DNA from 3 places in the Exiguobacterium sp. s36 genome. Region 1 is predicted to be linked to each of the others. Evidence: riboswitches for the same ligand, from Rfam matches in the RefSeq annotation. Region 1 holds a riboswitch; each other region holds the start of a gene.
The links. Region 1 has a riboswitch for thiamine pyrophosphate ahead of thiW (energy coupling factor transporter S component ThiW). Riboswitches for the same ligand answer to the same signal wherever they lie in the genome.
Positions count from the first base shown of each region.

Region 2: another riboswitch for thiamine pyrophosphate. It lies ahead of KNP95_RS13650 (Ykof family thiamine-binding protein); the one in region 1 lies ahead of thiW (energy coupling factor transporter S component ThiW).
Region 3: another riboswitch for thiamine pyrophosphate. It lies ahead of thiT (energy-coupled thiamine transporter ThiT); the one in region 1 lies ahead of thiW (energy coupling factor transporter S component ThiW).

Region 1 covers NZ_JACSLW010000006.1:23,246-33,979, forward strand. The annotation lists gene KNP95_RS12325 (LTA synthase family protein) at 1-93, opposite strand, end outside; gene KNP95_RS12330 (VOC family protein) at 207-605, opposite strand; gene KNP95_RS12335 (YcxB family protein) at 699-1,199, shown strand; gene KNP95_RS12340 (GNAT family N-acetyltransferase) at 1,181-1,660, shown strand; gene KNP95_RS12345 (hypothetical protein) at 1,655-1,921, opposite strand; gene thiW (energy coupling factor transporter S component ThiW) at 1,985-2,473, opposite strand; TPP riboswitch at 2,539-2,637, opposite strand; gene KNP95_RS12355 (hypothetical protein) at 2,662-2,982, opposite strand; gene KNP95_RS12360 (aminoglycoside phosphotransferase family protein) at 3,025-3,993, shown strand; gene KNP95_RS12365 (hypothetical protein) at 3,995-4,741, opposite strand; gene KNP95_RS12370 (hypothetical protein) at 4,834-5,526, opposite strand; gene KNP95_RS12375 (AAA family ATPase) at 5,625-6,545, shown strand; gene KNP95_RS12380 (DUF58 domain-containing protein) at 6,549-7,601, shown strand; gene KNP95_RS12385 (ribonuclease FAU-1 family protein) at 7,666-8,205, shown strand; gene KNP95_RS12390 (tetratricopeptide repeat protein) at 8,255-9,382, shown strand; gene KNP95_RS12395 (GNAT family N-acetyltransferase) at 9,393-9,827, shown strand; gene KNP95_RS12400 (MarR family winged helix-turn-helix transcriptional regulator) at 9,959-10,393, shown strand; gene KNP95_RS12405 (ring-cleaving dioxygenase) at 10,429-10,734, shown strand, end outside.
Region 2 covers NZ_JACSLW010000008.1:5,535-16,268, reverse strand. The annotation lists gene KNP95_RS13700 (ABC transporter permease) at 1-86, shown strand, start outside; gene KNP95_RS13695 (ABC transporter ATP-binding protein) at 83-730, shown strand; gene KNP95_RS13690 (hypothetical protein) at 785-1,213, opposite strand; gene KNP95_RS13685 (alpha/beta hydrolase) at 1,397-2,296, shown strand; gene KNP95_RS13680 (CPBP family intramembrane glutamic endopeptidase) at 2,253-2,951, opposite strand; gene KNP95_RS13675 (lytic transglycosylase domain-containing protein) at 3,030-3,722, shown strand; gene KNP95_RS13670 (hypothetical protein) at 3,757-4,344, shown strand; gene KNP95_RS13665 (energy-coupling factor transporter transmembrane component T family protein) at 4,360-5,094, opposite strand; gene KNP95_RS13660 (ABC transporter ATP-binding protein) at 5,094-6,422, opposite strand; gene KNP95_RS13655 (ECF transporter S component) at 6,415-6,990, opposite strand; gene KNP95_RS13650 (Ykof family thiamine-binding protein) at 6,983-7,576, opposite strand; TPP riboswitch at 7,658-7,758, opposite strand; gene KNP95_RS13645 (GTP-binding protein) at 7,820-9,013, opposite strand; gene KNP95_RS13640 (hypothetical protein) at 9,118-9,381, opposite strand; gene KNP95_RS13635 (SMP-30/gluconolactonase/LRE family protein) at 9,394-10,275, opposite strand; gene rlmN (dual-specificity RNA methyltransferase RlmN) at 10,453-10,734, opposite strand, start outside.
Region 3 covers NZ_JACSLW010000002.1:306,487-317,220, forward strand. The annotation lists gene KNP95_RS07055 (DAK2 domain-containing protein) at 1-1,093, opposite strand, end outside; gene KNP95_RS07060 (Asp23/Gls24 family envelope stress response protein) at 1,116-1,478, opposite strand; gene rpmB (50S ribosomal protein L28) at 1,732-1,920, shown strand; gene KNP95_RS07070 (thiamine diphosphokinase) at 1,979-2,566, opposite strand; gene thiT (energy-coupled thiamine transporter ThiT) at 2,566-3,138, opposite strand; TPP riboswitch at 3,215-3,315, opposite strand; gene rpe (ribulose-phosphate 3-epimerase) at 3,335-3,991, opposite strand; gene rsgA (ribosome small subunit-dependent GTPase A) at 3,993-4,877, opposite strand; gene pknB (Stk1 family PASTA domain-containing Ser/Thr kinase) at 4,922-6,865, opposite strand; gene KNP95_RS07095 (Stp1/IreP family PP2C-type Ser/Thr phosphatase) at 6,871-7,605, opposite strand; gene rlmN (dual-specificity RNA methyltransferase RlmN) at 7,614-8,699, opposite strand; gene rsmB (16S rRNA (cytosine(967)-C(5))-methyltransferase RsmB) at 8,702-10,030, opposite strand; gene fmt (methionyl-tRNA formyltransferase) at 10,032-10,734, opposite strand, start outside.

The DNA.
Region 1 (10,734 bases):
GCGCAGGTCGAACGCGCTCGCCGTCAACAGACTGAATAGGAACAGCTTGGCGAGGGAGAGCGATAAGTAACTCCAATAATCGAGATATTTCATGAAAGGCCTCCAAACGTTACGGACAAAGTGTGTTCTCTGTCATGTACCTGTTCGAAGACGGCGAAAAACATGAGGGTGTGCGATTTTAGCAATAAAAAAAGCGAGGCAGCGCCTCACTTGATGACAAACGTGTCCCGGAGCTCGATAATCGTGCCTTCCGGGGCTTTTAATTTACTCAAATGACCATCAACGACGAAGTAGATGTTCCCACCGTGCTTTGGTAGGAACGTTACACCGAGGTCCTCGAGGCGCCGCACTTCTGTTTCGAGGTCATCGACATAAAGCGCGAAGTGGACCGGGCCGGCCACGTGCTTTGAATAAGGCGACAACGTCTCGTCGACTTTTGCCGTTTGAAGCTCGATATAGAAATCGCCAAGTTTGAGCCAGCTGTTGTACGCGCGCGTATGAAAGTCAGGTGACTCCTGAACGAGTTCGAAGCCGAGCGCCTCATAAAATTGTTTGGACGCCTCATAGTCGGGTGTTTGAATACAGATGTGATGGATTTGTTTCATGATGTCACTCCTTTCTTTTAGTTTATCCAATCAACGTCCTGAACGGAACTTTTCTTCATACGAGACGTATAGGACACCGAGGAGGGAATGATGATGAAAATCCAATACGAATTGACAGAAGACGACTATATCCGGTTCAACTTGAGCCATATTAAACGTTCGAAAACAGGAAAGCGGATGATCCTCTTACAGCGAATCATCGGACCACTTATCTTTTTAGGCGCTGCTTTCGTGCTGGCGACGTGGCTCCAAGAGACGGACTGGTGGCTATATGGCATATACGGGGTCGCGAGTATTCTTTGGTTCCTGTATTATCCGAAATACTTTGAACGGCATGTCCGGAAGCAGACGCGGCGTCTCATCGACGAGCGCAGCAACGAAGGCATGATTGGCCCCCACACGATGGATTTGGAGGAGACTGGTCTGCGCGATTTAAATGAGTTCGGCGAGACGCGTGTGTCATGGGCAGGAATCAAGGAAGTCGTCGAGGAGGACGATTATGTGTATCTATACAACTCCTCGGTCAGCGCCTATATTTTGCCGAAGCGCGGACTGGACATGGAAGAGGTGCGCCGATGGCTGCCGATACGCTGACGATTCAACTTGTCGATGACACGAACCGGGAGGCTGTTGTCGCCTTGACCGTCGCTTCTGACCAAGCTCGCTTTATCGAAACAAACACCGAATCGCTTCGCGAGATGGAAACCGATGTCAAATATGCGTGGCAGTGCTATGCGCTTTGTCGCGATGAGCATCCCGTCGGCTTCATGATGATTGGGGCCGAGAACAAGATGGAGCGTTACATCTGGCTCGATCGATTTATGATCGATGTGACAGAGCAAGGGAAAGGAATCGGGTCACGCTTTTTACAGTTGGCACTCGTGTGGATTCAAGAGCGATTCGATGTGGATGACCTCATCCTCAGTCTCCATCCGACGAACGAACCGGCGAAACGATTTTATGCGAAGGGTGGATTTGTCGACAGCGGCTTGATTGATGAGGCAAACGGGGAAGAGATTTGGGTGTATCACGTCAAACAGGGACAGCCGTCATAAGTCGGCCGTCCCTGCTTTTGTGGACGATGTATTTTGGACAGCACTGCCCGCTTTGAAAAAGAGAACGATCGCGGCCACTCCGAAAATCGAGATGAACACGTTTTGAAGCAACACATCGACGAACATCGGCTCGCTGGAAAACGTGCCCGTCGCAATCTGAGCATTCCAGCGGGTGAACGTGGCGATGCGTTCGAGCGTGTACAAGAGACCGGACATGAACAGGCAAGCGGTGGCCGCCAATAATAGCGTCAATCGATTCAAGAAATGACCTCCTAATATCTGATATCCTGATTTTACCATTTACTATCGGTGGGAGGGAAGTATTTATCGCTTCGCCGTGAGCGGTCGCAATTGCTTGACCCGAGCCAAGACGATCCAGCCGAGCACGGCCCCAGTCACACTCGAGGCAAGGAAAGCTGGGAAGAAGAACAGCGCCCCGAACTCGCTCCCCATCAATAACTTGGCGTATGGGACGGCGACGAGCGAAGCGATGAGGCCAGTCCCGATGACTTCACCACATGCGGCGAAGGCTACGCGGTTCGTCCTCATATAAAAGATACCGGCGAGCAGTGCGCCAATCATACCACCAGGGAACGCGAGGAGCGATCCAGTACCGGTCATGACACGGACGAGTCCGGTCACGAACGCGACGAGCACGGCCCCGATCGGTCCGACGGTGACGGCGGCGATAACGTTCACCATATGTTGAATCGGATAAGCACGGGCGACACCGGTCGGAATCGAGATGAACAGGGAACCGATGACGGCGATGGCGACGAGCATCGCCATCCAAGTGAGTTGTTGAATTCGCATGAATAAGTCTCCTTTCGAAATGAAAACGCCACTTCTCCAAGTGGAAAAGTGGCGTGGAAAGACAGACGAATCCCACACCACTTCCCTACGCTGGTATGAGCCAGATCAGGTTCGAAGGGTCCGGCGCATGCCGTCTCAGCCCGAAGGCTCCCCTAGTGGTCGTTTATTACGTTAAGTATAGCATACCGTCATTTGATGCGGTCGAGCTTTCTTGGTCGGAACGTGACATAGATCGTGCCGACGAACAGGCCGTATAACAAAAGGGAGAAGACGAGATTGATTAACCATGGGAGTGTCCCCATGAACACGTCGACGGAAGCGTTTTGAAACCAGACGAGCGCGAACGACAGCCCGATGAAGCTGATGACAAGCGTTGTCCAAAAGCCGATGTCCCGGCGCTTGAACAGACGCCAGACGAGTAGCCCGATGAGGACACTGACGACGGCCGTCGCCCCTAAATACATATACAAGATGGCATCGACCGGGTATGAGTAATACACAACGTCCATATCGTTTCCTCCTAGGAGATGATGAAAGAAAGGGTGAACAGGATGAGTCAGGCAATTCCATGGCGTGACCGAGCGTTTCGTGAACGGTTCGAACGATGGATTGACGCAAACGTGCCGAGTGCGACATGGCACGTCGTCAAAGACACCGATTTGACGTATTTGGTTGTTGGCCAGGTCGACGCGGAACGTTACTTCGCCAAAGCGGTGACCGACATCAGCCGCGGTGAAGCCAATCTGTCGGCGTTTCTAGCCGAGCGGCATCCGGGTGTCGTCCCTGACGTCATCGCCATCGATTCAGCCCGAAACTGGTTGCTCATGCGAGATATCGGCGGAGCGGCGTTACGTGAACGGCCGGACGTGAGTCGATATGAAACCGCGTTGCGCCAATACGCACAACTGCAGCGCCAGGAAATCGACCAAATCGAGACCTATTTGTCTTACGGCCTCCCGGAACGGCGACCGGCCAAGTTGAAGGATGAAATCCAAACGTATTTGCCTGAGCTCTGTGCTGGGCTTGAGCCATACAAAGCCGAGGCCATACTTGCGCTTCAAGACGAATTGATTGCCATGTGTGACGAGCTGGCAATCGGGATGCCGATGAGCCTCGAGCACGGTGATTTGCACGGCGGCAACATCTTCTGGCGGGAACGGACGAATGATTTGTGTATCCTCGACTGGGGCGACGCGACGGTCACGCATCCGTTTTTCGGCGTGCGCGTGTTTTGGAACGCATTGTACGATTTATTGCCGGAAGAGGACGAGGTCGTCTGGTATGAACAGATTCAAACGATGCGCGCGGTTTACTTGAAGGCGTGGAGTGGCGTTGCACCCGAAGACGTGCTTTGGCGTCACCTGTTGATTGCCGAAGAGCTCGGTTGCGTCTACCGGGCCTTGTCGTGGTACCTGTACGTGACAAAATATCGGCACAATGCGGCAGCGTCGAGCGATAAGCCGGCGCAATGGCTCAACTTGTTACTCGAGTACCGGGACTTGAAACGACGCGTCCGATAAGTCATTCATGCTTCTGAAGTAAGGTTTCGTAATCCGTCTCGTTCCAAAACAGCGGGGCAATCGACTCCGGCCCTTTGAAGATCTCACCGTCTTGGTCGTAGACGATGGCGTAACCGCCCTCGACTTCAAAGACGATTAAATCGGCCTTCACTTCCTTGACCCCGTTCCCAGCGATGATGACATCTTCGAGCGGGTCGCGCGCCACTTGTACGCCCCATTCGTCGAGCTCGACGATGAGCGCGGACGTATAGGCGTGGCGGTTATAGAGCGCCTGGAACTCGTCTTGTGTCAAGACGACGTCCGTCGGCGGGGCACTCGTTCCGTATTTTCGTTTCTCAATCTCTTCGACGAATTGAAGGAACGACGCTTCTTGCCAAAATAGCGGCGCGACCGACTCGGGACCGTTGGCGATGTCTCCATTTTCACTCTCATAGACGGTGGCGTACGTGCCGTCGTCGAGTTTGAACGGATGGATATCGGCGTATGTATGATGGATGCCGTCGCCGGCGATGACGACGTGCTCGAACGTCTCGCGGAACGGGGTGATTCCATCGTTCTCGAGGGCCTTCAAGAGCGGCGGGACTTTTTCATATTGGTCGAACACGTCCTTGAAGTCTTCGCGCGTCCATGTGGTGATTTCTTCGGACGATGGCTCGTTTGTATCAGCCGGGACGATTGGTTTCTCGACTGGATCCGTGCATCCGGTAAGCAAGAACACACTGAATCCGAGCAAGCCTAGGCGTTTCATTAATCAAACCTCCTAAGAAAGTTACATTTTTTCCCTATTATCAATGAGCGTAGCACGTTTACGTCTTTGTGAGAACCTGGGTACTTTCTCGTTCAGGGGTGTCGCTGTAAGTAGCGGTCGAGTGCCTCGTGAAACCTTTGTTGTTGCTCGAACGGGATGTCATGATCGGATGTGGGACCATAGCGAATCAGATGATAGAGCGAGGCATCGATATCTGTCAGGTCGATGCGCTCGAACCAGTCGACGACCGTCTCATTCGTCCGAAGTTTTAACTCAGGGGCGAGCGACGCGTTGAACGTGATCAGCCAATCCCTCAGTTCGATATTCGTGAGCATCGGGAACGTCCGTGCCTCAATCGATGTGTCCGCGTTGAGGGACAGTGGCACCGGAGCATCCGGCCTAGACGAGAACGTGAATCTTTCCCACCGTCGACGACGCAGCCATCGATGCACGCCATAGACGGTCAACCCGATGGCGGCGAGGAAGGCGAACAATGTGCCGAGTCCGCCGGGGGCATCACCATTCCCGCTACCAAATTTGAATTTGAGCATGTCTTCCTTCACTTGCCGTTCTCCACCTTTTCCCTTCTCATCGGTAGAACCCAAATCAATACCACCTTTTTGCGGTGGGGCCTCTTCTGGCTTGCCCATTTCGATCACACTGATTGGAGCAGGTGTATGGATTGTTTGAAGCCAACTGAACGTCTCCTTGCTAATGAAGACGAATGTCACAACGAGACAAGCTGTCATAACAAGGAACCCTGTAAATCGAGATGACCACTTCATCCTTTCCCTCCTTACCGGAATGTTCAGACTATTTATTGTCTATATTACCATAAACAGGTAAACTTCGAATAAGACATCTACCAATGGAGGGGAACGAAATGGGAATCGAAGCGGTCATCAAACAGTTGAATGAAGTGTATTTGGGGAAAGGTGAAGTCGTCCGGCTCTGCTGCACGGCGCTTCTCGCCGAAGGGCACATCTTGCTCGAGGACGTACCTGGAACGGGGAAGACGTTGCTCGCCAAAGCGATCGCCGGCAGTTTGGACGGGTCATTCTCGCGCATCCAATTTACGGCCGATTTGCTCCCGTCCGACGTCATCGGGACCGACTACTTCAATATGAAGACGCAAGGCTTTGACCATCGGCAAGGTCCGATTTTCGCGAACGTCGTCCTGATTGATGAAATCAACCGGGCCGTCCCGCGCACCCAGTCGGCGCTGCTCGAAGCGATGGAGGAACGACAAGTCTCAATTGGTGGGAAGACGTATCCGATGCCGAAACCGTTCTTTGTCATCGCCACGCAGAACCCGATTGAATCGACCGGGACGTTCCCGCTCCCAGACGCGCAACTTGACCGGTTCCTCATCTCGATTCCGGTCGGCTATCCGGACGCCGCCGAAGAGCGGGAACTGTTGTTGCAAGTGTTGACCGAGACCCGCAAACACATCGAAGCCGTGACGTCACTCGCCTCGCTGCAAGAAGCACAAGCCGAGACGAGACAAGTCGCGATTCAAGACGATGTCCTCGATTATATGCTCGATCTCGTCCATGCGACCCGGGCGCACGCGTCTGTCGAGGTCGGGGTCAGCCCGCGCGGCGCGATCGCGTTGCTCCGCGCGTGTCAAAGCTATGCCTATTTGGCCGGCCGGCTATATGTCATCCCGGAAGACGTCAAAGCCGTGGCGCCGTACGTGCTCGCCCATCGCATCAGCTTGACGCTCGAAGGCGGCATCAAGTCGACGAAAGCGAACGTCGTCGCGCACATTCTGGACACGGTGCCCGTGCCGGTCGAGGGCTGACGGATGATCCTGTCCACGCACGCCTGGTTGCAGCGCCGGCTCCTCCCTGTATATCTCGTGAGCGGAGCCATACTCGTGTTCTTCCCGTACGTCTATGGGTTGGGCTATCTATGTTTCATTATAGCGAGTGCGATTTGGATGCTCGAGCGGACGCGGCAACAACTTGAGCGGCACATCGATCTCCGGTTCACACAATACGAAGAATTGCTGTTTGTCGGAGATGAGAGTCGGCTCGTGTTGGTGGTTGATGGGGTGGACGAGTTGAATCGGCTCGGACTACCGCTACGGGTTCGCTTGAAGGCGAGCTCAGGAATCAGCTTTCCGGCGCATGAGCGCCTTCCGAACGTGCTCGACTATGAGGTCGATGTCGGTCGAGCCCGGCACGAATTGATCGTGCGCGCCGAGTATCGCGGTCCAGCCATGTTCGAGGAGTGCGTCATCGCCGTCACGCTCCCGTTTCGCCTTGGGACGTATTTGTATGAACGACCGATCGATACAGAGTGGACCGTGCTTCCATCGCTCCTGTTGCATCCACCGGTCGGGACGAAGCGGCTAGCGCTCGGGGACCGGCCGCACTTGGCGTCACCGCTTCGAAATCCGTTGCAACTGATCGGGTCGAAACCGTATGAAGGGGAACCGGTGAAGGAGATCGATTGGTATGCGACCGCAAAACTCGGACGACTGCAGTCGAAAGTGTTTCAACAGACGACGCTCGATACGTTCACGTTCGCCTTGGATTTGACCGGTCCGTCCGGTTATACGCTCCATCACGACTTTGAATCGCTCATCAGCCAAACCGCCTTCGTCACATCGCGCCTGTTAAAAGAGGACTGCAAAATCGAGTTGTTCTTGAATCGATTCAATGAGGATGGGACGATGCTCCATGTCCCGCTTCAGGAAGGCGAGCGCGGCATACGCTTCATCTTGCTGCAGTTGGCGACGATTCACCCAGGGAATCGCTTCATCTCGACAGACGCCTTTACGCGGATGGTCGAGCGAAAACGATTGAAGCAAAGCCACCTCGTCTCGTTCAATCAACACAATCTGTACGATTGAACAGGGAAATGTCGGATTTTGGCGAACTCTTTACGTATGAATTGGGTCAAAAGGAGAGAGACATATGCCAAAACGGAAATTTGCCAATCGTCGAGACTGGGAACGGATTTTGCAACATCGCTACGCGCAAATGGAGGTACATGATGACCGTTTCTCCGGGACCGTCGCCTTGTTTCAAATCGATGCGGTCCGCGCACCTCAATATAAGATGCACAAGGGAGAAGAGTTCATCGTCGCCGATGCCGGTTACAGCTGGCTCCAATATTTCCCGGACGACGAGCCGTTCGGTGTGACCGTCATGTTTAATGATGAAGGGCACATCGTTCAATGGTACATCGATATCGTCGAAGCAATCGGATACGAGGACGGCATCCCGTATATGGACGACTTGTTGCTCGACATCCTCATCTTCCCGAACGGGGACGTCGTCCGCAAAGACGAGGACGAGTTCGAGGAAGCGACGGAGGCCGGAGAACTGACGCCGGAGCTCGTCGAGCAGGGCTGGCGTGACTTCCATGCGACGCTCGACCGGATTGAACGTCGGGACTTCGTCTATTTCGACTTGGCGAACGAGCATTACACCGAGTTGAAGCAAAAACTTTGAACGACCTGTTCCCTTTGGTACAGTGAAAGAAAAAACAGGGGGACGAATCATGAAAATCATCAATACCGAGACGTGGTCGCGCAAGAAGTACTACGAATTCTTCAAGGCGTTTGACGCTCCACATTTCAATGTGACGGCGAGCGTTGATGTGACGAAGTTACATACGCACGCCAAACGGACCGGCCAGTCGTTCTTTAAACTGTTCTTGTACGGTGCTGTCAAGACGGCGAACGCCATCCCGGAGCTTCGCTACCGCATTCGCGGCGACGAGGTCATCGAGCACGACGTCGTGCATCCCTCGTTCACCGTCATGATGGACGATGACGTCTTCAACTTTTGCACGGCGACCTATAAAGACGCGTTCCCGGACTTCATGGAAGAAGTGACGGCCCGGATGAGCGGGGCGAAACGGGAAGTCGTTGTCGGCGACGATGAGCCGGACAGTCTGCTTTACATCACGAGCGTGCCTTGGGTCACGTTCACGAGCATCAGCCACCCGACACACGACCAACAGCATGATACGGTGCCGCGCATCGCCTGGGGCAAATTCACGGAGACCGGTGATCGGATGACGATGCCGCTCTCGGTCCAAGCCCACCATGCCCTCGTCGATGGCGTCCATGTTGGGCGCTATTACGAATTGTTGCAAGCGTGGCTTGATGACTTGAGTGACTTGGAAGTCCAAACCCCAGAAGAGAAGGGGCTCGATGAAGCGATTCGTCTCCGCGAGAACGGAGAGCTCGAACGGGCGAAGCAGCTGTTCCTGATGTTGCTCCGGCAAGACGAGAAGAATCCGCGCCTCCATGCCCATTGCGCCTCGTGTTATGACTCGCTCGGCGAAGAGCGTCAAGCCGTCCCGCATTATGAACGGGCGATTCGGCTCGGGCTCACTGGAGACGAGCTCCGTGAGACGTATATCGGACTCGGCAGCACGTATCGGGCGCTCGGCCGCTATGAGGACGCTGAGGCGTTGTTCGCCAAGGCGATCGAACAGTTCCCAGACATCGGGGCGCTCAAAGTATTTCAAGCGATGACCCATTATAATCTCGGACGCCACAGTGAGGCGACCGGTACGTTGCTCGAACTGCTCGCAAGCCCGGAGCCGGATGACAGCATTAAACGGTATCGTCGCGCCATCGCGTTTTATGCGCGTAACTTGGACGAGACATACGATTAAGGAGAACCGGATGATCACACTTCAACCGATTACAGAACAAAACTGGTACACGTGCTGTCAGCTCACTCTGAGTGACGAGCAACAAGCGTATATGGAACCGAATGCGATTTCGCTGCTGCAAGCGATGTATGAACCGACGCTGCGGGCGTATGCGATTTACGAGGACGAGACGATGGTCGGGTTTCTCATGTACAATACGGTACTCGAAGAGTTGGACGCGCGCTGGGTGTATCGCATTATGGTCGACCATGCGCACCAACGAAAAGGGATTGGACGCAAAGCGACCGAACTTATGCTGGAAGAAGTAGAACAGCTCGGCACCGAACCGATCGTCGTCGGTTACCATCCTGACAATACGGGCGCGCATCGATTATACGAAAGCTTGGGCTTTGTCGATGAAGGCAATCGCTTCGGGCGGGAGATGGCGGTCATTCGCCGTGCGTGACAAGACGAGGCAACTCGTCTTTTTTTTGAGACAAATTGATTGACCAGTCTATTTTCTCGTGTTATATTTATCTCGAATTAAAGATAATTAAATTTAAAGTATTGTTTTCTCTCAGCAGAGGAGGGGAACACATGGAAGAACGACAAACGTTAAAAGCGATTACGGTGTTGCTTCGGGCCTCACAGTCGATTCAAGACGTGGTCAAGCAAGAGGTTGCCGAGTACGGGCTGAACCCGACCGAGTTCTCGGTGCTCGAACTGCTGTATCATAAAGGCGATCAACCGATTCAAACGATCGGCAAAAAGGTATTATTGACGAGCGGGAGCATGACGTACATCGTCGACCGGCTCGAAGCGAAAGGCTACTTGATTCGCAAAGCCTGTCCGAGCGACCGGCGCGTCACGTATGCGGCGCTGACGGAAAAAGGGCGCACACTCATGTCTCGCATCTTTCCGGCCCATGAACAACGAATGGACGAGCTGTTCGACGGTCTCGATTTAGCAAATACAATTACTCAATTGAAGACGGTCGGCAAACGCGCCGAAGCGTCAAAAATTTTTAACTGATTATCTCGAAATCAAGATTTTAAGGAGCGATTCGAATGAACCATGTAAAAGGAATTCACCACGTGACGGCGATTACGAGCAGCGCCGAGAAGAACTATGACTTCTTTACGAACGTCCTCGGAATGCGCCTCGTCAAAAAGACGGTCAACCAAGACGACATTCAGACGTACCACTTATTTTTCGCCGATGACAAAGGCAGCGCTGGAACAGATATGACGTTCTTCGATTTCCCTGGCATCCCAAAAGGCGTGCATGGGACGAATGAAATCGCCAAGACGTCGTTCCGCGTCCCGACCGACGAGGCACTCACGTATTGGGAACGTCGCTTCGACCGCCTCGGC
Region 2 (10,734 bases), on a different contig from region 1:
TCCTCTCACTCATCGGGACGTTGTTGCCGCTTTGGAAATTGCGCCGGCTTGACGCCGCCGACGCGCTAGGAGGAATTGGACAATGAAATTGACGAATATTTGCCACACGTATGATGGACAACCCATTTTGCGTGGCATCGATTTACAGGTCGAGCCCGGGGAATGTATCGGCATCATCGGACCGAGCGGTAGCGGGAAGAGCACGCTGCTCCAAATTCTTGGTTTATTGAAACGACCTGACGTCGGGCTCATCGAGCTCGAGGGACGGGAGTTGCTCGCTGCGAGTGAAGAAGAACGACGCTTGCTTCGCTTGAATGAAATCGGCTTCGTGTTTCAGCAGGCCCACCTCGTTCCATATTTGACGGTTCGAGAACAACTCGAGCTCGTCCAGGCCGAAAGCGAATCTAAACAAGACCCGCTCCACCTGCTCGACGTCCTCGGTCTGAGTCATCGCCTCAATCAACTGCCGAAACACTTGTCGGGCGGCGAACGGCAGCGCGTCGCCGTTGCCCGAGCCCTCATCAATCGGCCTCGACTCTTGTTGGCCGATGAACCGACGGCGAGCCTCGATTTCGAGAACGGGCGCCGGGTCATGGAGTTGCTCGTCGCCGAGGCGCGTAATCACGGACGTCGAGTCCTCGTCATCACTCACGATGAACGCATGCTAGACGTCTGCGACCGGGTCCTATTGCTTCAGGACGGTCAGCTTCAACCCTCGCCCCGACATTAAAAAAAGGGAAGACCGCGTCCATCGCGGCCTTCCCTTTTTGTTGTTCAAGGTTTGTCACATGGCGTGCACGCGAGCCGGCAGCTCGACCCACTCGCCCGATAGATGGCCCAAATGATGCGTCAGCCAAGCGTTGAAACCGATGACGAGCGTCAATCGACCCGCTTCATCGATGCCCGCCGAGACGACACGAATCAATCTCTCCTCGATATGTTGCGAGACGAGAGTGATGCGGGCGAGTGCGAGTACGGACCGGACGATTTCATCGGCCGACACGTCAATGGAAACGGCGATGTCCGGGACCGATAATTCGATTGCCTGCCCAGGCCGACATAAGTAGCGGTCAATTAACACGTCCAAGACGATTCCATGTTGCCGTTCCCCGCTCGTCGGAGCGCGATAAAACGTCACTCCCTCAGTCGTCGTATAATCCGTCTGTCCCATCAAACATGCCTGTAAAAATTGATACATCGCCTGTCGCTCCATTGGTTCATATCCTCCCACTTGGTGACTATTCGCTACCATCATATGTGGCAACTCTATTCGGCACAATGTGTCTTATCTAACATAAGCCTTGGCGTTCCGTCATTGAAAACACACCATGATCCATATGGCGCGTGAATTGGGAACGCGTTTTCGGGTACAATAATGGGGAAAGGAGCGGTTCATATGCAGAAGAGATGGAAGGTTGGACTCGCAACATTATTCACTGGCTATTATGCCATCAGCTACTATGCGTTCAAACGCATGACACGAGGGAAACGCAAGACGCCCGAGATGCTGTTGGCCCCCTACACGAAGGAAGATCAATCCTTTTATCACGACGTGCCGTTTGAGCACGTCTCGCTCCGCTCGCAAGACGGATATCGCCTCTATGGGCGTGTCTACCGAAACGAAGGCTCATCGAAGTGGATCGTCTTCGTGCACGGCTATACGGCGTCCCACAGCTTCATGGCCCCGCATTTGGCGATGTTCCATCGCCTCGGCTACAATCTGCTCGCCGTCGATTTGCGGTCCCACGGCGAATCCGAGGGCGTGTACGCCTCGTACGGCTATCATGAGAAACATGACATCGTGGATTGGGTCGACTGGTTGCGGGTTAATGAATCCGTCTCCGAGGTCGGGCTGCATGGCGTGTCGATGGGCGCCGCCTCGATTTTACAGGCCGGTCCATTGACAGATGTCGATTTTTTGATTGCCGAGTGCCCGTTCGATGACATGAGACAACTCATGCGCCATCAGTTGAACGTCTTACACCGACTGCCTGGTGATTTGTTGTTGCCGGGAATCAATTACTTCCTTTGGACGCGAGCCGGATTCCGGATGCACCAAGTCCGACCGAAACGAGCGCTCGCGGCAATCGATGTGCCGGTCTTGTTCATCCATGGGACAGAGGACGATTTCGTCCCGACCTGGATGTCCGTCGAGATGAATGCGCTCAACCGCAAAAATGAGATCGCCCTCATCCACGGCGCGGAACATACGAACTGTATTTTGAAAGACCAGCCCGCGTATGAGGCGGCCGTCAGTCAGTTTCTGAATCGACGACGTGAATCGGTCCAGCAATAAGATCGAGCAAGGCATGAACGACCATCACCGGCCAGAGGATACCCATCGCCACATATAAATAACCGAGCCCCCACCCGACGAGACCGGTCACGAGGATGCCTCGGACACCTTGATAAGCGTGGGCCAACCCGAATAACGCTCCGCCGATCAAGGCGAGCATCGGGGGCGAGACGTCCACCCACAATGTGACCGTGTAGAGCAGCACGCCACGGAAGATGAACTCTTCGGTCACTCCAGCCGTCCAAGACACGGCGCCCCACGCTCTCGCCTCCTGAATCGTCTGAGGCAACAGCAACCGTTCAATCTCGAGCTCATAATATGTCCGTAACCGGCGCCGCAAACCTGGAGACGTTTTCACGAGCAGATAGAACGCGATCAATGCGGAGATGAGGACGCTCGTCAAAAAGAAGAACTGCCAGGCGCGCAAATCCCCCTCGGCCGGGGCGAAGCCGAGCCCGACCGCTTCAGGCGGGACCTGGAACAAAAAGACGAGGGCGAGCAACAGCAAACAGAGCCCCCACGCCGATTTGATGGTCTGATCGTACACGCGGCTTCGTCCGAGCGTTTCAATCATCGGTTTCATCAACCGGGCGTTGAACAATTGGACAATCAATAAATACACGAGAATGATGGTAAAGACGGCCTGTTCGAGCATGGATATCCACTCCTGTCCTTCCTGTTAGCTATATGCTACACTATTCGGGTATTGTCTAGAAAGCTAGGAGGCGGAATCTTGAAACGATTGATTTTGCGACTGACCGGTCTCTTGCTTGTGATCGTGCTGTGCCTCGGCGCAATCGGCTGGTTTGGTCAACATGATAAAGTGAACAACGCCCTTTTCCGGGCCTATTACGGGGATCATGGCATCCCCGCCGTCCATCGTGACGTTTATGAGGATGCGGCGGCGACCTATGACGTCGATTGGCGACTCCTCGCCGCGGTCCATCGCGTCGAGACGATTTTCTCCCATAGCTCATCGATGCGTTCATCGGTCGGGGCGATCGGTCCGTTCCAATTCATGCCGCGGACGTGGCTTGGTTGGCAGTACGACACCGACGACCAAAAAGGAGATGTCCCCGAGGATGAAGTCGATTTGACAGACCTCGCCCTCATCGAACAGTATGGCGGTCTCGGACGGGACGGCAACAATGACGGTCAGGCCGACCCGCACAGTCTCGTCGATTCGGCCCATACGGCTGCATATTATTTGAGTGAGCACGGTGGGACGACGGCAGACTCGACTGATTCGATTCGGAACGCCATCTTCGAGTACAACCGAAGTGAGCAGTATGTCAACGATGTGATGTCGTTTTATGAGTCATATCAAACTGACGTGTCTTATTTACCAGATGACAAGGCGTCGGCGACGCAACAAGTCGCCCGCTATACGATTCGCTATTTGGAATGGTTCGCCGGCTGGGTCTGACCTGGCACTATTTGAGCAAAAGTGAGGAAACATTATGAACACCCATATCGAGGAAGTGACGATTCGCGTCAAGTCGGTCTTCAATGAGGACAAGACGAAACGATATATGCGAACGTACGAATTCACAGATGTCGTCGACGGCGTCATCTGTGCCGTCATCATCTACTCACCCCGGATGAGCGATGCCTTCTTGTCTGGCACGACCACACAGAGGGCGTATATGCTCATGCGTAACCATCTCGATCAACCGATCCGTGAGATGCGCGTCATCAGTCTCGTCCCGACACTCGCCATCAATGACAATCTGCCTTACGTCGAGTCACAGCTTGACGAGGTCAACTTTCATTACGTGGAGGAAACGCTCGACGAGGTCGAGGCGACCGGCGGGATGGCAATCGTCGGCTGGGGCTCTCCAGGGCGCTTGATGCACCATGCGACTCCGTATAAGACGCTGTTCGCCGACCACGAGGCTCATATGTTCTGTATCGGTACGACGTCCAAAGGCGAGCCGCAACAGATTCGTATGGCCAACGAGAACACTGTGCTCGAGGCGTTCAATAACGAATCGGTCAAACCGAAGTTTAGAATCGTGAAAGAAACGAAACAAGACGACTCCGAGTGAGTCGTCTTGTTTCGTTTATATGCCAATCCATACGCTCACTCCGAACAATAGAAGTAAGAGCGACGCCATCAGAAAGTCACTCCGCGTGACGGGAACCAGTTCATAGGTAGCTCGAGGCTCCCCCGTGAACCCGCGTGCCTCCATCGAGAACGCGATGCGTTCCGCTTGTCGGATTGATCCGGCCAGAAGCGGGATGATTAAATTCGGAACGTGCCGAATGCGTTCGAGTCGCGTCTCTAAACGAACGCCTCGCAAAGCATGCGTTTCATACAGCTGCATCAGTTCATGCTTCAAAATCGGAAAGAAACGAAAGCCGACGAAGACACTGTAAGCGATTTTAGGCGACAACTTCCCTTGTTGCATCAAGCTGTAGACGAACCGTTTGGGGTCCGTCGTCAATGTGAACAGGAGTGACAACGCGGTGAATGCTAATACCCGTAAGGAGAGCGTCGCTGCTAGTATCACATTTTCGACGGTGACGTCGTTGCCGAACAGCGTGAACATGACCTCCCCGCCCGTCTCTTTTCCAAAGACGAGCGTCGTCCACAATGTCCCGAGCGCGGTGAATAAAAACGGAATCATGAATAGCCCCCACCGCTTCCAGTTCACGTTAGAAAAAAGAAGTTGAAGTATAAGCGTTCCGATGAATACCGCAAGCGGCGTCCATGGATTGTACATAAAGGCAAGACCGAACATGAGACACGTCACGGTCATAAATTTAATCGTCGGATTCATCTCTTGAAACGTCATCACGATTCCTCCAGCAATAAACCGTGAGCTTGTAGTAGCTCTGTCTCATTCCAGAGCGATGCATCATATGGCCCACTCAAGTAACCTTCATGCATCAAGTAATAGGTGTTCGCGATTCGGGCGAAACTAAGGTCGTGTGTCACAAACAGAACCGTCTGGCCGGCGCGGATTCGTTCAACCATCAATTCATAAAGCGCACGAAGCGATACCTCATCTTGTCCAGCAGTCGGTTCATCGAACGCGATGAGCCGTTTATTCGAGAGCATCATCACGCCGATGGCGAGCCTTCGTTTTTGCCCGTGACTAAGCGAGAGTGGGTGGTCGTTACGAAACGGTCCAAGTCCGAGCCGGTTCATGATGTCCCCAATCGGACGATTATGGCCATATGCGAGCTCACATGACACATCACTCGTGATAAACAGATGAGCCGGAGATTGTGGGACGAGTCCGACTTCTTGATGTTCGCGGGCAAGGCTCTTGAGCCAAGTCGATTTGCCACTGCCGTTTCGACCGAGTACGGCAATGAGATCACCCTCGGCGACGGTCAGCTTGCTCGCTGCTAAATTGAATGTTTTTTTGTTTAATTGCGGTACGTGAAATAAAAAATCATCTCCTTTTGTCACCTCGACCGGAGAGAACGTATAATCCGGGCGGGCAACGAACGGTCCATCATAGTTGATGCGTCCGTTCACGAGTTCCACTTCTCTGTCGAAGAACCCGCCCCATAGGAAGGGTCGATGTTCGATGATGACAACGTTTACCGTCTGTGCGACGTTGTCGAGCCACTGAACGAAACGGGTTGATGTCTCGGGATCAAGGTGCGCGAGCGGCTCATCGAGCAGTAGCCATTCTGGCTTCCCGATCAAGGCGCAGGCGACAGCGATTTGTTGCTTTTCTCCACCTGAAAGGTCATGAATGACTCGGTCACGATAATCGGTCAACTGCAATTCCGCTAAAATATTGGCCACACGCGTCATCATCTCGTCCCTCGCCACGGCAAAATTTTCGAGTGTGAAAATCAATTCCTCCTCGACCGTCTGCATGACGAACTGACTGTCAGGATCTTGAAACACCGTTCCGACACGACGATTCACCTCACCAGCTGCATACGTATCATAAGAGCGGTCAAACAAATATAGTTTGCCCGTCACGATTCCATCGCAGTTCTCTGGATACAGACGATTCAACAAAGAGAACAATGTCGATTTCCCCGACCCGCTCGCCCCTGTAATGAGAGTCCTCCCAGCCGTTAATTGAAGCGTGATGTCCGTCAATACTTTGCTCTGTTTTTCCGGATAGCGGAATGACAGCTGTTCTGCATCAACCATGCACACGTCCCTGACGCGCGATGGCATACCCTTCGAGCGCACCCGTCCGAAGCAACAAGTCGCTTAAAATCTTACCTCCCAGACCGGCAATGATCATCCCGCTCGTCGCTCGTAACGCGAACATCGTCGCCACGTATGTCGGACTGAGGGCAGCAAGTCCACCCATGACGTACGTATACGCAAAACTAGTCGCAGCTGCACCAAATCCGGCCAGCATGAGCACCCAAAGGTCATATCGCTTGTAGCTCGTGACCGCAAACGCCGCTTCAGCACCAAGTCCTTGAATGATCCCGACTAAAATAATACGAGGTCCAATCGCGTTACCAATCATCATCTCAATCGTCGCCGCAAGCACTTCGGACAAGAATGCGGCGCCAGGTCGGCGGATGATATAAGCCGCAATAATCGAGACGATGAACCAAATCCCAAAAATCCATTCGTACGCGATCGGTCCAATCAAGCCAGCCCATAGATTCCCGACATGTACGAACGCCAAATAGACGACAGCGAACACGACCGATAAAATGGCCAACAAGACGATTTCTTTTAACTTCCACGACTTAAGCATCGTTACGTCCCTCGTGTGACGGGCTGTTCACGCTGAACGTCACCGTCATGACGACGTGGCTCGTCTTCGCACGGACCCGGTCGAACGTCGCCTCGTAAAATGAAAACACCGGTTCGATGTCGCCGTGAATGCCCGAGGCGTAATGCATCGAGTCATTGAAGACGCCACGCTCTTTCGCAAACGCAATTTCTTCGTAGATGATGTCCATATACTTCGCGTCCCCGAGCGGATAGAGGGCGAACTGGGAAGAGACGTACTGGGTCGATACCGTACCGTTCACAGGATCAGTCGTCACGTCGAGCAGATTGTCTCCTGCCGTGTCGCCTGGGCACCCGACCGAGAACGTCCCGCTCATCGACACATGTTCCCCGGTCTTCGTTGCATGTGACAAGACGGCTTTGGCCACGTCGAACACATGCTCACTGCGTCCCCGGATGACAGTCGAGACGTCATCGGTATGCCGCCAAACGTTTTGCAAGTTCGTCTCTTTCAATGCCCCTTTGATGATACTCACAAAATCAGATGTCATTGGGCTCAGCGTAAAGCGGAATCCGACAATCGGACTCGTACCACATTGGTTGTTCATGTTCTATTCCCCCTTATTGTATGTACACAAAAAAGCCGCATCCATGAGAATGCGGCCACTCGTTCAATGTAAAAATCCATTAGAAAAAGTGCCACACTTCCTCACGCCGGTATTACCCGGATCGAGTCATAAGGGATTGGAGCCATGCTCACATCTCAGCCGAAGCACCCCTAGTGTAGTCCAATGTATGCGGTTATCTATGCAACGAGAAGTATAGACGACCGCTCCGAATTTGTAAACGGTTTATGTGAAAGTCACGATACCGTTCCCCGGAAGCGTGTCCTGCAATGTCGTCCAATCGAGCGCCATCTCCTCATCCGTCAATAGACACGCGTCGAGTCCGGCCTCGATGACCGAACGCTCCATCTGCTGCCCGATCAAGACGAGCTCCGTCTGACGGTCCCCGTACGGCTCGACGAAGTCGGCGGCGAGCTCAGGTTCTGCCGCGAACATGAGATGGCGTTCCTCCTCCGGCAACGTCGCGAGCCAACGTCCCGCGTGTTCGAGCGTCGATGCGTACCCCGCTTGCGAGAATAGGCAAGCGATGTCGTTCCGGGAGGCGATCCATAAGAAACCTTTGGCACGAACGACTTGATCCGGGAACGCCTCAATCCAGGCGTGGAGCCGCTCCGGATGAAACGGACGACGGCGGCGATAGACGAACGAGCTGATTCCGTATTCCTCCGTCTCTGGTGTGTGTGTCTCGGCCTCTAGTTCTTGAATCCAGCCGGCGGCGTGCATCGCCTGCTCGAAATCGAACAGATTGACGTCCAACAGCTCGGTCAGTTCCACGTTCGCGTGGACCGACGTCAACAGTTTGGCGGTTGGGTTGAGCGCCTTTAACAGCCCGGCCATCTCGTCGAGTTCCGTCTCGGTCACGCGGTCCGCCTTGTTCAAGACGATGATGTCCGCGAACTCGATTTGGTCGACGAGCAGGTCGACGACTTCGCGGACGTCCGTCTCATCGATGGCCTGCTTGCGCTCATGGAGCGACTCGCCCGAGTTGAAGTCTTTCAAAAACCGATACGCATCGACGACGGTCACCATCGCATCGATATAGACGCGGCTCGTCAAATCGATACCGAGGGCGTCATCTGCGTATGTAAACGTTTGGGCGACCGGAATCGGTTCTGAGATGCCGGATGACTCGATGATGATCCCGTCGAGCTCACGGTCGTTCGTGATCTCCTGCACCGCTTCGAGCAGATCTTCACGCAGCGTGCAACAGATGCAGCCGTTCGATAGCTCGACCAATTTTTCGTCCGTCCGCGAGAAGCCATTCTGCTCGATCAATCGTTCGTCGATATTCAACTCGCTCATGTCGTTGACGATGACCGCATATTTCTTGCCTGACCGATTGTTCAACAGATGATTCATCAACGTCGTCTTGCCGCTCCCTAAATAACCGGACAGCACCGTGATTGGAATTCGTTTCATATATCCCCACTCCTAAATCGTAATCATTACTTTTTAGATGATGACGGGTCGCGTCTTTCTTGTCAAGAAAAAAACACGCCCGTTTCCGGACGTGCTTACTTCCCCTATTCTTCTAACGCCTTGCGTTCCGCCTCGGAGCGGGGGTACGCGTTCGCCTGCCATTCGGCCCGATATATCGAATCGAGCTGTGTCAAACCGACCTCATCCTCATCCTTATCGGCATCGACACTCGGGGCCTCATCCCAGCGCGGATTCAAATACGTGTGGTTGTCTTCCCGTTTCGCATCCAGTAGTTTTTGGATTCCGACCCTGGCCACGGCCGCGAGTGCCAAACCGATGCCTGCACGAACGAGCAATCGCTTCACCATCTCCTTACCTCCTTATCGTCCAAACCGATAGAGCGGCATTCCTTTCACGTCTGTCTCGATTTTGAAGACCGACCCTGCGTCCGGATGGGCTTCGAGCGCCTCGTCATCCATCCCCTCACGAGCCGTCGTGATGGCGAGTTGGTTCAAATCGTCGCCGACAAAACAGCACGACGTGACGTTCGGGGCCGGCACGAGCACCTCGAGCACTTTTTCACCCGTCTTCGGGTCCCAGCGCGAGACGCGGCCGCCAGCAAAGTGCGCAATCCATAAAAACCCTTCCTCGTCGGACGTCATGCCGTCCGGGAATCCGTCCTCGACTGAAAAATCGATGATTGCCTCTCCTTCGCCGAGCGTTCCCGTCTTCAAGTCAAAGGCGTACTTACGGACCGTCTCGGTCGGTGTATCGATATGATAGAACGTCGAATGGTCAGGTGACCATGTCAGTCCGTTCGATAATGTCAATTCGCTCAACATGACCTCGGTCTTGCCGTCGCGATTCAACCGGTATAGCGTCGCTTGTTCCGCCTCGTCTTCAAGATGGAGCGTGCCGGCGAAGATGCGGCCGTACGGGTCGGCTTTCCCGTCATTGAAGCGTAGCTTTCCTTCTGGGTCGTCGAGTTCGACGATTTTATCGAGCTCTTTTGACGTCTCGTCCCACTCATAAATCCCGTCTTTCAAGCCGACGACGACGCCGTCCGTCACTTTCGGGACCGCGAACCCGATCTGTTGTCCCATATCGAACGACGACAGTTCATCTTCTTTCTCATCGTACCACCAAAGTGTATGTCCCTCGATATCGACCCAATAGAAGCGTTTCAGTTCCGCATCCCAACACGGGCCTTCCCCAAGCGTATTTCGAACTCGAATCCATAACGCAGCGTTTACTGTCTCCATTGAATTGCCTCCACTCTCTACATTGATTTCAAGTGACTATTCCCTGAGGGGGCACTCTCTATTCAACATTTCCCAAAATAGCAACCGCTCGGACGAAAAATACTGAACCGGGCCGGCAATCCATCTAGGGCAGAAGACAAAAAAACTCCTTGAATCAGGAGATTCAAGGAGTCTCTGTCATTTTGCGCCTTCGACATTCATATGCTTGCTGCGCAACTGGCCACAGGCCGCATCGATATCAGTCCCGTGCTCGAGACGGACACCGGTATTGATGCCCCGCTTCTTCAAGACGTCATAAAACGCCATGATGTCCTCAGACGTGCTCCGCTCATACTGAATATGCTCGTTGACCGGATTGTACGGAATCAAGTTGACGTATGACTTGTCTTTAATATCGTCAATCAAGTCGGCGAGTTCCTCGGCGTGCTCCGGCAAATCGTTCACTTTCGATAAGAGAAT
Region 3 (10,734 bases), on a different contig from region 1:
AACGGAACAATTCGCTGACACCTTCGCCCATCGCGACCGTAACGATCGCGAACGGCGCTTTCGCCTTCGGAGCCGTCGGAGCAGCCGTTTGAACGCCGTGCTGGTTGGCGCCATGTTCTTCTTCTAAGATGGTCGAGTGCTGTTGACGCATGTTCTCGATTTTGACAGCGACGAGTTCCCCGTAACGCTGTCCTTTCGTGATGACGTCACCTGGCGTCTCGACGTGAACGTGAACTTTGAGCAACTCTTCGTCTGCGACGACGAGGAGCGAGTCACCGAGTTCAGACAATTCATTGCGGAACGCGTCCTCGTTGAACGGCACGTCCTTCAATTTCTCGTCTTGGAACCGGACCATGATTTCCGTGCAATAGCCGAATTCGATGTCTTCCGTCGACATGAATCCTTGCGCGGCGTGGGCATGATGTTCAGCTTCAATGAGCGCATCCATGACCGGTGCATGTGGTTTCTCAAGTTCTTTGCCTTCGAGGCTCGCGAGGAACCCTTCATAAATGACGAGCAAGCCTTGGCCGCCTGAATCGACGACGCCGACTTCTTTTAAGACCGGCAATAAGTCCGGTGTCCGTTCGAGTGAAGCTTTCGCTTCGACAATCACGAGTTCCATGAACTCGTTGAAGTCGCTCGTCGACTCTGAAGCACGGAGCGCTTCGTCGGCCGCTTCACGAGCAACCGTCAAAATCGTTCCTTCAACCGGTTTCATAACCGCCTTGTATGCCGTATCGACGCCACGTTTCAACGCTTCGGCGAAATCGACTGTCGACACTTCTGTCTTGCCTTCGATTGCTTTACCGAAACCACGGAACAACTGGCTCAAAATAACGCCCGAGTTCCCACGTGCCCCCATCAAGAGACCGCGTGCAAACTTCGATGAGACGTCAGCGATATTCGCCGAGTTGAGTGCGGCCACTTCTTTCGCACCCGATGTCATCGTCAAATTCATGTTCGTCCCCGTGTCGCCGTCCGGCACCGGGAAGACGTTAAGCGAATCTACATAATCCGCATTCTGGCTCAAGTTGGCTGCACCGTTCGCGACCATGTTCGCGAACACCAATCCATCTAAACGTTTTAAACCCACACCAAATCCTCCTTCGTTCTCGTCAGTCATTCGTCAGACGAACGCCTTGTACGAATATGTTTACCGACGAAACGTTTAATCCTAAAGTTTCACCGAGCGTGTATTTTACACGGCTTTGCACGTTGTATGCGACTTCCGACACTTTCGTCCCGTAGCTTACAATGATGTGCATGTCGATATGTACGTCTTCTCCATCTTGACGTACGACCACGCCTCGGGCGTAGTTTTCACGTTTCAATAGTTCTGCGATCCCGTCTTTCAATTGAGCTTGAGACGCCATTCCCACAACGCCGAAACATTCCATCGCCGCACCGCCTGCGAGTGTCGCGACCACGTCGTTCGTGATGTCAATATTGCCATATGTTGTCTTCATTTCAATTGCCATATGGAGTAGCCTCCTTTATTCGGAATGATTCCTTCACTACATTCTACAATAAGTACCTAGTTATTAAAAGAACCTGCTCCATAAACTCGGTCAATTGTAGCCGTAACCCTCATTCATTATTAAAATCCTTTCCAGTAATGTCAAGTTTTTTTCTTGTCATCCTATGATTTTCTAGTTGCATCGTGAAAAAACCCGTGCTAATATAAACGAGTGTCTATTAGGACGAACCCACATAAAAAAGGAGGGGAAACGCATGGCACGTAAATGCTACGTAACAGGTAAATCACCTAAATCAGGTAACAACCGTTCGCACGCACTCAACAAGACAAAACGCACTTGGGGTGTAAACGTACAAAAAGTTCGTATTCTCGTTGACGGTAAACCTAAACGAGTTTGGGTTTCAGCTCGCGCTCTTAAATCAGGTCTCGTTGAACGCGTATAATTTTTATACACGAACGAAATAAATCCCAGCGGCATTCGCCGATGGGATTTTTTTGTGTTCATTTTTTGACATACAGCACGAGCACCATGCCTTCGTGCACGATCAAATCCGCCGCTTCATCGTCCCATTCGTTCGAGATGGTGAGCGCCTCATGGCTGACGACATCGTGACGGTCGAGCGGATATTTGACGCCGCGGATGGTCACGTTCGCCTGCTTCCATGGGATGAGCGACAAATAGTGACCGTCTTGACGCGGGAGTTCATAGCGTCCCGACCCGACGAGTCGTACCGTCTGCCCTGCCGTGACGAGACGCATCTCCGGATACGCCTCGAGCAGACCGATATTGCTGAGCGTCATATCGAGCCGGCCGCCGAGCGCACCGTAGACAATCATCTCCGTCGCGCCATGCCCCCGTGCCGCCTCGAGAGCGATCTCGAGGTCGGTCACATCTTTCTCAGATGGATAGCGGACGGCGTCGATCGGCACTTCGCCCGTGAAGGAGTCGAAATCGCCGACGACGAGATCTGGGTTCAGCCCGTGGTTCAACAGTGTCTCGTACCCCCCATCGACGCCGATGATGTAATCGACGTCACGCGGGAGTCCCGAGATTGGTTCCGGGCTGGCCGCCACAATCAACACCCGCATTAGCGGACGTCCCGGGTCGCGAGCGTCGCGAAGCGCGGCGCCGAGACGAACAAGAGGACGAGGACGACGGCCGACACGAGGAAGGACGGGAGCATGTACGTCATGTTATAGGCGAACGAGTAGGCGACGACCGGACCTTCCGCGTATTCGGCGAAGAAGACGATCCCCGACAAGACGTGGGCGCCGTAACGAAGCAGTGAACCGAGGAGCGCGCCGAGCACCAAATAAACGACGAGCGTCTTTTTCGCCTCATCCTTGGCGGCTCGTTTCACTTGACCAGCAAACAGTCCCGCCATCCCGACGACACCGTAAGCGAACGTGTAGTCGAGCAGGAACTGGACCGGCGTGAAGATGTAGGCCCCGAACAGCAGTTGCAGCGTTCCGACAAGTGCACCGGTCGCAAGTCCGCCTTTCAAACCGTGACGATACGCCATGACGAAAATCGGCAACATCGCCAAGCTGATCGACCCGCCTTGCGGCATCCGGAACGGGATGAGCAAATCAAAAATCAAACCGAGTGCGGCGAACAATGAGATTTCAATGAGCGCCTGTAATTTTAAACGTTGTTTCATCTATTTCCCTCCTTAAAATATGAGCGAACGACAAAAAGCAGCATGACGTAAACGCCATGCTGCTATCGAGTAGCAACGTGCATTTTCGCCACATCCCTACGTCCGTGTGAACGGAACAGGTTCAAAGGGTTAGCGTATGCCTCTCAGCCACAGAATGTGACACCCCTTGCGACAATATTTGTTGTTCTATGGACGATTATACACGAGATGCGTTGCGAATGCTATCGATTGCGTCTTTATAGCTCGGCTCGTTATAGATGGCCGAGCCGGCCACGAGCACGTCAGCACCGGCATCGATACATAATTTCGCAGTCTCCGCGTTGACGCCGCCGTCAATCTCGATTTCAAAGTCGAGACGGCGCGCTTGGCGCATCTCGTTCAACGCCGCGATTTTCGGCACGACCGATTCGATGAACTTCTGACCCCCAAAGCCAGGGTTCACCGTCATGAGAAGTACCATGTCGACGTCACCGAGCACGTGTTCAATCAATGACAGCGGCGTATGCGGGTTGAGAACGACGCCACACTTGGCTCCGGCCGCCTTAATTTGTTGAAGCACGCGATGCAAATGGTTCGTCGCTTCGACGTGGACGGTGACGATGTCCGCTCCCGCCTTGATGAAGTCTTCGACGAAGCGCTCCGGTTGGTCGATCATCAAGTGGACGTCTAACACCATGTCCGACTTCTTCCGTAAGCTCGCGAGCACCGGGAGACCGATCGAGATGTTCGGGACGAATTGACCGTCCATGACGTCAAAATGGATATAATCCGCGCCGGCCTCTTGGACCGCCTTCACTTCTGCCTCTAGGTTGGCGAAGTCCGCCGCTAAAATCGAGGGTGCAATTTTAATCATGTCAGTACCTCCGTTGTCTATCGTTTAACTCTGCCATAAACGTAACATAATTCTCATAACGGGTGGAAGCGATTTCTCCCGCCTCGACGGCCGCTTTGACGGCACAACCCGGTTCGTTCAAATGGGCACAGCCTCGGAACTTACAGTCGTCGTGCCGCTCGACGAACTCAGGGAAGCACCAGCGCATCTCCTCGACTTCGAGTTCTTCTGGGAACTCGAGGCTTGAGAAACCAGGCGTGTCAGCGACGAGCCCGTCAGCGAGCGTGATGAGCGTGACGTGACGCGTCGTGTGCTTGCCTCGGCCGAGCGACTTCGAGATTTTCCCGGTCGCGAGTTCTAGTTCCGGCGCGACCGCGTTCAAGAGCGAACTCTTGCCGACTCCGGTCTGTCCGGCAAACACGCTCGTCTTCTCTTTAAACGACCCACGAATTTGTTCAATCCCCGACCCGGTCTCCGTCGACGTCTCGATGACCTCATAGCCGATTGACCGATATAAGGCCGCTGCCGCTTGAATCGTTTCGAGTTCCGACTCCGTCAACAAGTCCATTTTCGTTAAGACAATAATCGGATGGACTTGCTTCGATTCGATTAAGACGAGGAAACGGTCGAGCAGATGGAACGAGAATGCCGGTTCCTTGACCGAGAACAGCAAGAACGCTTGATCGATGTTAGCAATCGGCGGGCGGACGAGATGGTTCGACCGCTCATCGACGGCCAAGATATAGCCTGTGCCGTCCCCTTGGTCTTGAATATCGACATCGTCGCCGACGACCGGCGAGATGTTCCGGTTGCGGAAATTGCCGCGGGCGCGACAACGGATTTCTTGTTTCTCTTCCGTCATGACATCATAAAACCCGCCTTGTAATCGAATAATCGTACCTTTCATCCTATGACCTCCTTAGAAAAAGAGGCGACGCGCGCGCCACCTCTTCATTGTGAATCTTTTGCTTGTGCGTACGTCACCGTATCCGTCCGGACGACTTCCCCGTCGACTTCGATCGTCGCGGTTCCGACTTCGTCCGGTGCAATGACGAGCGTATACGAGTAAGTCGTCGTCTCCGTTATCTTATCACGCAACACTTCGACTTCGCCACGGGCGTCTACCGTCCGAATGACGACCTCGAGTGCCACAGGTTCTTCGCCTTCAGCAGGCGGATCGATTTCGACGTTGACTTCCCGTTCAATCGAGACGTCGGTCGGTTCGACCCCTTGCGACACGATGACGGTCAATTCCGTCCCCGGGTCGACGGCTGTTCCGGCCGTCGGTAACTGACGAATGATTTGGTTGGCGGGCACGCTCGTTGAATACTCGTCTCGTTTGACGATTTTCAAGCTATTCTGTTCGGCGTACGTCGTCGCTTCCTCAAACGTATACCCGGCTAAATTGGCGAGTTCGACTTTATTGCTACCGGTCGAGACGACGAGCGTCACCGTCTCTTCAGACGGGACGACCTCGTTGTCCGGAGCAATCGACTGGGAGATGACATCGCCGCTATCGACCGTCTCCGACGCCTCGGATTGAATTTCGATATCCGCAAAGTCGAGGTCTTTGAGCGTCCGCTCGGCCGCCGACTGAGACAATCCTTCGACGTCCGGCATCGCGACCGTCTCTTTCCCGGCCGACACGACAATCGTCACGGTCGTTCCGCGTTTCGGTTTCCGACCGGCTTGCGGTGTCTGCGAAATGACGTCGCCAGCGGCGATGTTATCGCTCGCCCGCTCTGTCGCTTCGACGACAAAACCGGCTGTTTCGAGTTCGGTCGTCGCTTCGTCGTTCGTCATCCCGACGACGTCTGGCACGACGGCACGGGACATCTCATCGGCGATGACATATGCCCCGATTCCGCCGCCAATCAACAAGAAGAGGAGTAGGAGCCAAAGCCACCACTTCTTCTTCCGTTTCGGCTTCGGGTTCGCTGTCTCAGGTTCGCTCGGTGCGACCGGTTGTTCCGGTGTCTCTTTGACGTTCGGTTCGTCCGGGACGACCGGTGACATGACGAGCGTCTGATCGAATGCGTCCTGTTCCGTACTGAGGCGTTTCGGTTCGTTCGCACGTTCCGGGTCGAGCGCCGTCATGCAATCCTTCTTAAAGGCGGCGACCGATGTGTGACGGGCGCCCGGTGATTTCGCCAGCGCCTGCATGATGCAGTTCTCAAGCGCTTGCGGGATGTTCGGGTTCAAATCCATCGGTCGAATCGGGTCGTCTTGCAAATGTTGAAGTGCGACGGCGACTGGCGTCTCGCCGATGAACGGAACGCGTCCGGTCACGAGTTCATACAGGACGGCACCGAGTGAATAAATATCTGACTTCTCATCGGCGAACTTTCCGCGCGCCTGTTCTGGAGAAAAGTAATGGACCGAGCCGAGCACTGACATCGTATGGGTCAGCGTCGCGTTCGACATGGCCACCGCAATCCCAAAGTCCGTCACTTTGACGTTGCCGCTCTGATCGATCATCATGTTTTGCGGTTTGATGTCCCGATGAATGATTCGATTCGCATGGGCATGGTCGATGGCATCACAAATCTGTCCCATGATGCGAAGCGCCTCGTCGACAGATATGTACTCTTCTTGCAAATATTGTTTGAGCGTCATCCCATCGACGTGTTCCATGACGATGTAATAGATGTCACGCTCGTCTCCGACGTCGTAGATGGCGACGATATTCGGATGGTTCAGACTAGTCGCCGCGTGGGCTTCCCGTTCGAACCGGCGTATAAATTGTTCGTTATGCGAGAATTCAGATCGCAACACCTTGATGGCGACGGTTCGGTTTAAAATCTCATCGTGAGCCCGGTAGACATTTGCCATGCCGCCGCTGCCGATTTGCTGTTCGATCCGATAACGATCGTTGATTCGTTCTCCACTTCGCATCGGATTCATCCTCTCTTTCTATCTGTGAACTGGACGAGGGCAACGGTGATGTTGTCACTCCCACCCAAACGGTTGGCTTGATCGATCAATTGATCCGCCTTGACGTCCGCCGAGACGGGACGTTTCAAGACTTGCTTGATTTCCTCATCAGTCAAATGAGTCGTCAAGCCGTCCGTACAGATTAAAATCGTGTCAAACTCGGGTTCGGCAAACACTTGCAGATCAGGTTCGACATGCTCATTCGAGCCGATTGAACGGGTGATAATGTTACGTTTCGGATGGACGCGCATCTCTTCCTCGGTCAATTCGCCGAGTTGTTTCAACACGTTCACGTAGGAATGATCTTCCGTCAATTGCTGCAGCTTATCATCTCGCAAGGCATATACACGACTATCCCCGACGTGGACGATGACGATCGTCTCGTCGTGCCAACAGACACCGGCAATCGTCGTCCCCATCATGAGGAGGTTGGCTTGTTTCGAGAAATCGAGCACTTGATCATTGGCCAGTTCCACGTTTTGGCGGAACCAATTCTCCATCTCCATCGGCGAGGCCGGAAGCGTCGAGAAGGCACGGCGAAACTGCTCGATGACGAGCTGACTCGCGACCTCCCCGGCTTCATGTCCCCCCATCCCGTCGGCCACGAGAGCAATTCCGGCATGTTCGTCCCCTAAAATCAAGACGGCATCCTCGTTCTGTGCTCTCACTTGGCCCCGGTCGGTTCGGTATGCTAATTCCATCTTCGTGATTACCTCGTTTCTTGTTCGCGCTCCTTCGCTCGAAGCTGCCCACAAGCCGCATCGATATCCGAACCTTGTTCGCGACGAATCGTCACGTTCACTTTTCGATCTTTGAGCACTTTTTCAAAGGCAAAAATTTGTTTACGTGGTGTGCGGACGTAATCGCGCTCGAGCACGTGGTTGACTGGAATCAAGTTGACGTGGCATTTGACGCCTTTCAACAAGTCAGCGAGTTGATGCGCGTGTTCTTCCGTGTCGTTAACCCCGCCGAATAAACCGTATTCGAATGTGATGCGGCGACCGCTCTTCTCTGTATAGTAGTTGACGGCTTCCATCAACTTGTCCAAGTTGTAAGCACGGTTGATCGGCATAAGGCGTGTCCGAATATCCGTCGTCGGCGCGTGAAGCGAGATTGCGAAGTTGATGCGCATGCCTTCATCGGCAAACTTGTAAATCTTCGGTACGATCCCACTCGTCGACACGGTGATGTGACGTGAACCGATGTTCAAGCCGTCATCGTGGTTGACCGTGCGCAAGAAGCGCATCAATTCGTCGTAGTTATCGAACGGTTCGCCGATTCCCATGACGACGACCGAGTCGACCCGCTCTTCGCTCGCGTCGAGCGCGCGCTGGACGTCGAGGACTTGGGCCGTGATTTCACCGGCCTCTAAGTTACGTTTCAAACCACCGAGCGTCGAAGCACAGAACGTGCAACCGATGCGGCAGCCGACTTGCGTCGTGACACAGACCGAGTTTCCGTACTCATGGCGCATGAGTACCGTCTCGATAGAATAACCGTCTTGAAGCTCGAACAAGAACTTGATTGTCCCGTCCTTTGATTCTTGACGGACGAGTTCTTTCAATGTCGTCAATTGGAACGCCGCGTCTAATTTCTCGCGGAGCGGTTTCGAGACGTTCGTCATATCGTCGAACGATGTCACACGCTTGACGTACATCCAGTCATATAACTGTTTCGCGCGGAACGATTTTTCTCCTGCCTCAATCAGCCATTGTTCGAGCTCTGAGTACGTGAGGGAATAGAGTGACGGCTTGGCACCGACTAATGGATTTTTTTCAACTGCTTTTGGATTCATGTTTATACCTCTTTCTTGAATGCGGCGATATAGAAACCGTCCGTCCCGAACGACGTCGGGAGTAATTTGAGTTCAGCGCGGTCCGATGACATCATCGGGTGCAATACTTGTGGAAGACGGTCTTGGAGTGTCTCATCCCACGTCAATCCGTTCGACAAAATGTAATCGGCCTGCTGTTCATTCTCAGTAGGGTCGATGGTACATGTCGAGTACACTAGCGTACCACCTCGTTTAAGCAGTGGCAAGACGGCGTCAATGATTTCACGTTGGACTTTCGGCAGTCCAGCGAGGGCGGACTTGTCTTTCGTCCATTTGATATCGGGCTTGCGACGGATGACACCGAGTCCCGAACATGGGACGTCGAGTAAAATCCGGTCGAAGCTCTCCGGTTCAAATGTATCCCCGGCCTGGCGGGCATCGAGGGCAAGTGCGGTCACTCCATCGATATGCAGACGCTTCGCTTGACGTTCAATCAACTTCGCTTTATGCGGATGCAAGTCGAGGGCGACGAGCGTTCCACCGTCCATGCGTTCTGCCGTATGCATCGCTTTTCCACCTGGTGCGGCACACGCATCGAGAACGCGTTCCATTTTCCCGGCTTGAAGCGCATCGGCGACGATCATCGAGCTCTCGTCTTGAATCGACAACAAGCCCATATCGATGAACGCTGTCGAGTGCACGTTTCCGGATTCGATGATGAGTCCGTCCGCTGACAGCTCCGAGCGTGTCGCGACGACATCGACTTCGGCGAGCCGTTCAATCATCTCTTCGACCGTGACGCGCTGGCGGTTGACCCGAACCGTGACCGGAGCCGGCTCATTGTTTAATTTACACATCGCCTCGGTCGCTTCGACACCGTACGTTTCCACCCATTCGGCGACGAGCCAATCGGGATGGCTATGTTCGATGGCAATCCGTTCAGCGTCCGGAAGCGTGCTCAAATCCGGGAACCCGTCCCGAATGACGTTGCGCAACACGCCGTTGACGAACTTACCGGTACCCGAATGGCCCCGTTTTTTCGCAATCTCGACCGCTTCGTGCAAGACGGCCCGATCCGGAATCTTGTCGAGGTAAAACAGTTGATAGACACTCATCCGTAAGAGCGGCAAGACGAAACGGTCCAATTTTTTCGGGTTTTGAACCCGCTTCTCTAAAATATAATCGAGCGTCCGTTTCCGGCCGAGCGTCCCATAGACGAGCTCTGTGTATAGGCCGACATCTTTCGTCGCCAATTTCTTCTGTTTCAATAAATCGTTGACCGCAATCGTCGAATAGGCGCCGCCTTGTTCGATTTTGATTAGCGTATCCAGTGCTGCAACTCGTACGTTCATATTATCCTCCTAGTCGATCGCCGACTTGTAACTTTTGGCCGGCCCCACGCATAAATGTGGCCCCGTCCATTCGTTTTTTACCAGATGGTTGCAAGTCGACCACTTTAATGGCGACCGCGTCGCCTGTCGCGACGACAAATCCATCCTCTTCAAGCCGTACAATCGTTCCCGGTTCACCCGTCCCTGTCGTTTTCGACCCGAAGAACAGTTTGACCCGTTCCCCGGCAATCGTCGTATACGCCGTCGGGAACGGATTCATCCCTCTGATGTGGTTATAAATGTCTGCACCGGCACGGGTCCAGTCAATCTGTTCCCGCTCTCGGCTAATGTTCGGTGCGAACGTGACGTCACGCTCGTCTTGCGGTACGGCTTCAATCCAACCAGCGAGGAAGGCAGGAAGCGTCTTGAGCAACAAGTCTGATCCTGCGACCGCGAGCTTGTCGAACAACGTACCGACCGTGTCCAATTCTTCAATCGGGACGACCGTATTGGCAATCATGTCGCCAGCATCGAGCTTATCGACCATATACATGATGGTGACACCCGTCTCTTTGTCCCCATCGAGGATGGCTTGATGAATCGGCGCGCCACCTCGATGTTTCGGCAACAGCGAAGCATGGACGTTGATGGCGCCATGTTTCGGTGCCTCTAACAGTTCGGTCGGGACGATTTGTCCGTACGCCGCCGTCACAATCAAGTCCGGT